Regions from separate parts of the Enterococcus olivae genome, predicted to be linked through region 2. Evidence: riboswitches for the same ligand, from Rfam matches in the RefSeq annotation. Region 2 holds a riboswitch; the other holds the start of a gene.

Region 1 (4,215 bases), on a different contig from region 2:
CGGTAAAACGATCCAGCTCAGGTACGCCGTTTTCCATGAGATATGCTCGTTTGTTATGGACAATAACATCTTTGACCCCAGTCGCTAAATAAACGCTTGCTGGATCTTGTTCTTGCAAGTCAGCGACCAACTCCAACAGCTGATTGCTCTCTTGATCCAAACGATCGCCGTCCACCCCGCGACTGTTGGTCTCCAATCCACAAAACGCCCGCATCTCTGAAATGTTGCCTTTTACAACGGTCGGCTGATCCTTAGCGAGACGCTGCGCCAACGCCAAACGCAAAGGTGTAGCTGCGGCGCCTACAATATCCAGTACCACCGGTTTTTGCTTTTGTTTTGCTCGCTGACTTGCTGCGAGCAATGCCGCTTCTTTAGCTGGTGAGAGCTTGCCCAGATTTAGAAAAAGACTGTCGGTTTTTTCAAACAATGCTGGAAACTCTCGAATATCCTCCGCCATGATCGGTTTGGCTCCAATAAATAGCAGACCGTTTGCCAACAGCTCGTTGGTGATCTCATTGGTCACACAATGGACCAATGGTGAAAAATTTACTGGTAGTGGGTTTTCTTCAAAATACGTAGACCAATTTTGACTGTTCATTTTTCTTCTCCTTGAAACAAACGTTGAATTTTACGAATCGCTGGAATATTTTTAGCTTTTTGCCAGAGTAAAAAAGCAACGACGGAACCGATACAAGCCGCACCGATAAAACGTGGCGTGTACATCAGCCAATAAAAGTCGTGGCTGCTGCCGGTAAACCAAACCATCACCGGATAGGAAAGTAACGAACCGACGATCCCTGTGCCTAAGATCTCGCCGATCATCGCAGCAGGAACGACTGGTCGCACACGATAAGCGATTCCTGCCAGTGCTGCACCAAAAACAGCTCCGGTCAGTGCCAGCGGTGGGATCCCCAGCAAAGTCATCCGGATCACTCCGCAGACAAAGGCCATGACTGTCGCATAAAAGGGACCCATCAGTACACCCGCCAATACGTTCATGACACTCGACATCGGTGCCATGCCTTCGACCCGAAAAAGTGGTGACAGTACGACATCCAGCGCGATCATCATGGAAAGATAGGTCAATTTTTGTAATTTATGATTTCCCATAGGTTTCATTCCCCCAAGTTTTTAAACGATACGATGTTTCCCAAAATTCATGCTCCATATGACTGCTGATTACAAAAGCAGCCAGCATTTTTTGCTGTTCTTCCTTTGTTGTCTCTTCGTAGATGGCATTGAGTAATCTTTGCTCCTGCTGCACAATCGCCACACTTTCTTCTGTGATACAGGTCTCGATCCAACGCTGGTACAGAGGATGTGGTGATCCCGTCTGATTCAGATGAAACCCAATCTCTTGATACAACCAAGCACACGGCAGCAAACTAGCGAAGGCGGCGTTTGGCGATTTGGAAGATAACTGTCGATACATATGAGAGACATAATGATAGGGACCCGGCGCGATCACTGTTTGTCGAATCTCTTCTTCAGTGATCGCCAGTTCTTTAAAAAAGGTCTCTCTGATCGCGATCTCTCCTGCAATCAAACGATCGGAGCCAGTCAGCATCATCTGCCGGACTTCGGGAAAGACTGTCTGCGTAGCAATCTGCAAATAAATATCCTGTAGCTGATTTAAGTAGTACCGATCCTGCAACAGATAATAGCGAAAGCGCTCGTCAGAGAGTGTCCCTGCCTGCAGTTCTTGAATAAAAGGGTGCTGCAGACTTTTTTCCCAAGACGTGGCGGCGGTTGTTCTTGCCAGCTTTGTAAATGTCATTCAATACTCCTTTCAAATAAAAAGCTTCTCTGACAGCGGAGTCTCGCAATCAGAGAAGCGCTGCGACTATTCCGCAGAAAAATCTGACTTAGTATCCTCGGGAATAAAGATCGTCGGATACATCCGATTCAAGGTCAATAATACGATCGTTGTCACCAAAGCCGTTGCCAGACCACTCGCTCCATTCATGACTGCGGAGAAAATGACTGGATTCATTCCCCACAAGGCATAGGAACCCCAGAAAGCGACCCCTGCCACAAAATGCCAGAAATAGCGGGCGATCGCACCAATCAATACCCCAACTACAATCTGCGCCTGAGCATTCCCTTGATCTTTTTCCAAAACAGCTTGACGAACTTTTGCTGCAGTTAATCCGGTAAAACCTGCAAAGGTAAAGGCGATCGGATATTCAATCAAAACTTGGATCAAACTCAAGAAATACGTCTGCCCCGTTGGAAAATGCAGGATCCCCCAGATAAAGGCGGCCAGCAACGCCGGTTTCGTTCCGCGACGAAAGGCATAAACGGCCAATGGAATCTGTCCTAGAGAGATCGAAAAGCTTGATCCGATAGACAGTGGAATAAAGGACAGGACCATTGCCAAAGCAGCTATGATCGTTCCTTCCACCCAGATTTTTGTTGATGATGAACGCATAAAAAAACTCCTCCTTTAGAATCTTTACAATTCACAAAGGAGAAGTTATATAACTTCAGCTCGTCACAATTCCTACGCTCGAATGATCGAAACAGGTACGAAGGGTTTAGAGTAAACTCAATCTCAGCCCAGATGGACTCCCCTTTGTGTTAGATTCTATTTAATTGTTTGTACAGAAAGAGCATAGCACAAATTCGTGGTTTTGCAAACCCTTGTGTGTCGGACGTCTGTTATTGAATATTGATAAAATCCTGTGAAAATTTTTCTAAAAATATTCAGATCCTTTCATTGACTTTTTTGCAAAAGTTACGCACAATTTACTACAGAGACCTTTCGAGGGCTCTTTCATTAAGGAGTGTGAAAAATGTGATACAAACTCTACTAAAGAATCTTGGTAGTTATAAAAAAGAAACATTGATGACCCCATTTTTTGTTACTTTGGAAGTCATTTTAGACATTATCATCCCGGTATTGATGGCTCTGATCATCGACCGAGGAATCGCCATCGGAAATCAGCGCAGTATTTTGCTGATTGGCGTAGTTCTAGTTATTTGTGCTGTCTTTGCCCTTATTTTTGGTATGCTCTCTGCCCGCTATGCTGCAATCGCTTCAGCAGGCTTTGCTAAAAATATTCGTCGCAAGATTTTTGTGAATGTCCAGGATTTTTCCTTTTCGAACATTGATCGTTTCTCAACAGCCAGTCTGGTCACCCGACTGACGACGGATATCAACAATGTCCAAAATTCATTTCAAATGACGATCCGTATTCTGGTTCGCAGTCCTTTGCTGTTCATCTTTTCTCTGATTATGGCCTTTCGCATCAACCAGGACTTGGCAGGTATTTTTTTATGGGCGATCCCCTTCCTTGCCATCGGACTATTTTTGATCATCAAATTTGCTCATCCGGCCTTCAATCATGTGTTTCGGATCTATGACCGACTAAACCAAGTGGTTCAGGAAAATCTACAAGGGATTCGTATCGTAAAATCCTATGTTCGGGAAGATTTTGAGGTCGCGAAGTTTGAAAAAGTCTCGGCGCGCATCTATAAAGCCTTCGCCAAAGCCGAACGAATCGTGGCACTGAATGGACCACTGATGCAATTCACGATGTTCAGCTGTATGTTGATCATCTCGTGGATCGGTGCTCACTTGATCGTTGACAGCTCGATGACAACAGGACAACTGATGAGTATGTTCATGTATATCATCCAGATCCTGATTGCCTTGAACATGATGTCGATGGTTTTTGTAATGCTGATCATCTCTCGACCTTCTGCAGAACGAATCATTGAAGCCATTGAAGAAGAAAGCGATCTGACCGATCCGCAGCAGCCATTGACGGAAATCCCTGATGGCTCCGTAGTATTCGACCAAGTCGATTTCAGTTATTCAGGCGAACAAGACAAGCTCGTGCTAAATGCTTGTGATTTTCGGATCGCTTCTGGTCAAACCGTTGGAATCATTGGCGGAACTGGGGCTGGGAAAACCTCTTTGGTTCAATTAATCCCACGACTATATGATGTGACCTCCGGCAGTGTCAAAGTTGGTGGACACGATGTCCGCGACTACTCGCTAAAGGCTTTGCGTGATGCAGTCGGCATGGTTTTACAAAACAACGTCCTATTTTCTGGAACGATCAAAGACAATCTTCGTTGGGGGAATCCCGAAGCGACCGATGAAGAGCTGATCGAAGCTTGTCGTCTCTCACAGGCCGATGAATTTATCCAAAAAATGCCTGAAGGCTACGATACCTATATCGAGCAAGGCGGTAGCAATGTTTCCGG
Region 2 (4,215 bases):
CGATCATCTTTCCTTTAACCAGTAAGCTACCGATCAAACTCCAAAGTGGCAAAGCCGGAACATTGCCTGCCCAAATATGCGCAGAAAGTCTCGGTCCGACAGCTTTTGTATAGCCTCCATGAGCACTTGCTGAAAATGAATCCAATATCTGTGGATTTTCGAAATTGACGGTCAACCAACGCCACAACTCATGTTCACGAAAGGTCTTCAAAGAATGAGATAATCCTAAGCGGATGACCTCTTTATCATAGTCAGTAATTTGGGGTAATACTCTTTCCAGTCTAGAGCGCAACGGATGACTGCGCTCTAGCAATAAATCGATCGTTTTAGAGATCGCTGACACAATCTCTGAAAGTGTTAGCTCATTCTCGATCCTCTTCATTCGTTGAGCAAGCATTTTTAGTTGCTTTTCATCAGGACTTGGCAAAGAGACTGACAATTCTTCAAAATTGATTCTTCGCATTTTAATGTCCAGATCTTTTGCAAAAGGCGGTAAATAGCCGCCATACTCAATTCGTGTCATTTTGATATTCCTCCAACCATTGTTGCGCAGACAATGAGCATCCTTTCGGTTCAGCACTGGTTTGTCGGCCTAGCAGTTCAAAACCATTATCTCTTTCGATTGCTAGGTCTCCTGTTTGTACAGCTGGAACCGAGTTGATATTTGCCAGATCAATATGTACCAACAGACCGGCTTCACCTTTAGGAACCTCTTGTCCAGTCACTGGATCAATAATCTTGAAACGGACCCAATGCGGTGCACGCTTGATACTATTTTCCTGTAGATCAACAACTGTATAATATTGTGAGGAAAGCTCCGTCATGCCGTACATATTTACGGGTTTAGTTTTTATTTTAAAAATGTCGATTACTTTCTCATAAAACTCTTTTTCAGAATACGCTCTTGAAAAATTTTTAAATCCACCTGTATCAAAAATCAAACTTTCTTCGTGAAGCTCCAGTGATTGGCCGGTTTCTTCCAAAGCTTCAAACAAATGAACGTAATTGTAACTTGCTCCTAAAATCATGACAGGTGTTCCTTGATGTGTTTTGACCCAGTGAATGAATTTTTCTAATTCTAAGCCTTTTTTTGAAACAAAATGTGCTGATTCACTGTGAGCTTCTTCTTTCAGCAATGTTAAATAATGTGCCAACGAGGAATTAGGCATCTCTAATTCATGAGGAAACAAGATTGCCATGGGCAACTTTTGTTTGCTGACAAATTGTTCAAACCCTCGTATTACCGAAAGATCGTACGTCTCTAAGTTTTGATGGTAGTGTTTCCCTTTATTTCCGGTAGTTGTTCCGCTGGTCATAAAAACATGCCGACATTCCTTTTCCGGAGCAACGCTCAAAAAAGCTGTTTTAAACGCTTCGGTAGAAACACTTGGTATCTCCTTCCAATGCTGGATCTGTCTTACACCAATTCCCTTTCGTCGACAAAATTGCTGGTAGGCCGGATTGTTTCGGTAAAGATATTCGAACAGCTGTAGCGCCAAATCATTGAAACCTTTTTCATTTTCCGATTGACTAATAAATTTTTGAATTTCTTTTTCCATTTTCTCCTCCTTGAATAAAACAACAAAAAACACCCTAGGACTCAGCCTAGGGTGCATATACGCAGATTATTCATCATCGTTCACAGTCGTTATATGTTCCCTACGCTAGTATCAACTAGATCAGGTTCTAAGGGTCTACATCTTACGGATGATATCTCAACCAGCGCTACTGGTCCCCCTACAATAATTGCTATTTAGTTTTAGTGATTGCTTACCGAAAGAATAAGTTACTTTGTTTTAATTGTCAAGAACAAGTTCAAAAGAAAGAAATGATTGAGTCCTCTTCCCAATACACTCAGCCAATTCTTCATAGCCATTCCTTAAAATAAATCTGTGCTTAAATATTTTAGACCACTATCATTTAATGTTAAAACAATATTTTTCCCTTTTTCTTTTCCTCTCAATAGTTGAATGGCCGCTGCTACATTTGCACCTGAAGAAAAACCAACAAAGGTTCCTTCCAATCTTGCCAAATCACGTGTTGTTTGAATGACTTCTTCATCAGTTACTTGTAAATAACCATCTACTAATTCTGGCTGAATGTTCGTCAAATCCATCGCATAACCACATCCTTGAACTTTGTGACGACCATTTTTAGCTAACGGCTTTTTAGCATAGACTGCTGCTGTTTCAGGTTCCACTAAATAGCAAGTAATTTCCGGATCATGTGCTTTGAATGTTTCTGCACACCCTCTAAATGTACCGCCACTTCCGACAATATCAACAAAACAATCAAACTGACCCTCTGTCTGTTCAATAATCTCAACTGCTCAAGTTGTTGGTTTCGTTTGCGTAAGGCTATAAGCTCTTTTTCCGCTGGAGTAAGATTATCGGCTTCTTTGAATGAACCTGTCTTTTTTGCCTGACGGACCCATTTGTCAAAGGACGATGGTGTTAGTTCATATTCTCTGATGATGTCGGCTCTTGGTTTCCCCGAATTTAATAAGTCGACCATTTGTTGTTTAAATTCTTGCGTGTAGGTTCTGCGTTCTCTTCTTTGCGACATGAAATGATTCCTCCAGTGTGTTTTCTTATAGTTTACACACCTTATCTTTTCTGTCTAGTTTATTGTAGCCTATCCACAGAAACCCTGTAGTAATCTTTTACCACTTTATTCCTTATTTTGTCACCTTCTGAATCAAAGTAACCATACTTGTAAAACAGCTTGAAATTAAGGAATTCTAAGAGTTTTTCTTTTGTAGCAATGTAACAGTCTCGACATGTGTTGAGAAACCCACATAGCTGTCAAAAATTAGAAGGCTGAATATTTTTATTAGACATTCCCTTTGAGGAAACAAATCCAAGATTGAACCTTGTATGTAGGAACATATCAGTCAATGTATGTATTCATTACATAATACCTTTGATCAACTGCTTAAGTGATGAAAAGCATGGGAGCGAATGGATGTTAAAAGCCAAAAATAGCATTACAAAGAAGGATATCAAAATTCTTTGGCGTATGTATGGTCGAACAATTGAGTTCCTTGGCGTGCGTGCTGAACGGCGCTTTAGTATCAACTTCACTTTGATTTTCTTGGCAATATTTAAAGGCCGCCCTTTTGTAAGTTTAGGCATTTTATGCCCAAACTTATCTTACAAAAGTTTGGCCGTAACTAGATCTATACGGATATTCACAGACTTTTACAAAACTAAATCTCAATTGCATTTCATAGAAGCTGTAAGTAGTATATAATCATTTCGTAAAAAATAACACAGAAAACATTGTTTGCGCACGTACCTTCGTCCTAATTTACTCTGCTCTAAATGGCGAAATGGAACTAAGTATTAAAGTACATTATCAACAAAATTATAAAGATGACCATTCAACGACTTCTACTATACAGACTTAACTGATTCACCACTTTAAATTTTTTTTACTTGGGATTTTAGTACTTCATATCCTAATTTATCAATAGCATTTTCAATATCCTCTATAGATACTTTTTCATCGTCAAATTCTGCTCTTACCTTGCTTGAATTAAATAGTACCTTTACGCTCTCTTTATTTACCCCTTCTAAGGATTTCACACCGTTTTCTATTTTTTGCATACAAGATGGACAAGTTAATGTTTCTAATTGAATCGTTGCTTTTTGCATATTTCATTTCTCCTTTGATATATTTATCTATTTTAAATTGATTTAGATTAAGAATTTTATTTTCATAATTTATAGCGAAGAAGTCTCATAGCATTTAGAATGACTACTAATATACTCGCTTCGTGTACTAACATACCGATTGACATGTTCATCCACTCACTAAAGAATACGCTGGCAAGCAGGACTAGTACAACTCCTACTGCAATAATTATATTTTGAAGCATGTTATTAGCTGTTGCTTTTGTTAAACCTAGTGCATGTGGCAAGCGGCTGAAATCCGAGTTCATTAAGACAACATCTGAAGTTTCAATGGCTACATCTGTTCCACTTCCCATAGCAATTCCTATTTGTGCTAGAGCTAGTGAAGGACTATCATTTACGCCGTCCCCGACAAATGCAACAATTTGACCTTTTTCTTGCAGTGTTTTAATATATGCTGATTTATCTTCCGGCAACATATGCCCGTGGGCCTCTGTAAGTCCTAGTTCATGTGCCACTAAATCAACTGTTCCTTGGTTATCACCTGAAAGAACAACTAGATTATTAACACCAAGTTTTT

What was found. Region 2 has a riboswitch for thiamine pyrophosphate ahead of ACWODM_RS10940 (LuxE/PaaK family acyltransferase). Riboswitches for the same ligand answer to the same signal wherever they lie in the genome.
Region 1: it holds a riboswitch for thiamine pyrophosphate, as region 2 does, so the genes downstream of both, thiT (energy-coupled thiamine transporter ThiT) here and ACWODM_RS10940 (LuxE/PaaK family acyltransferase) in region 2, are expected to answer to the same signal.

What each region holds. Positions count from the first base shown of each region.
Region 1 covers NZ_JBSMVT010000003.1:77,119-81,333, forward strand. The annotation lists gene ACWODM_RS03765 (hydroxyethylthiazole kinase) at 1-598, opposite strand, end outside; gene thiW (energy coupling factor transporter S component ThiW) at 595-1,110, opposite strand; gene tenA (thiaminase II) at 1,097-1,777, opposite strand; gene thiT (energy-coupled thiamine transporter ThiT) at 1,844-2,431, opposite strand; TPP riboswitch at 2,484-2,585, opposite strand; gene ACWODM_RS03785 (ABC transporter ATP-binding protein) at 2,798-4,215, shown strand, end outside.
Region 2 covers NZ_JBSMVT010000017.1:9,075-13,289, reverse strand. The annotation lists partial or broken gene ACWODM_RS10945 (acyl-CoA reductase) at 1-382, opposite strand, end outside; gene ACWODM_RS10940 (LuxE/PaaK family acyltransferase) at 510-1,559, opposite strand; TPP riboswitch at 1,640-1,749, opposite strand; gene ACWODM_RS10935 (pyridoxal-phosphate dependent enzyme) at 1,880-2,278, opposite strand; partial or broken gene ACWODM_RS10930 (transposase) at 2,329-2,565, opposite strand; gene ACWODM_RS10925 (hypothetical protein) at 2,965-3,252, shown strand; gene ACWODM_RS10920 (heavy-metal-associated domain-containing protein) at 3,423-3,656, opposite strand; gene ACWODM_RS10915 (heavy metal translocating P-type ATPase) at 3,719-4,215, opposite strand, start outside.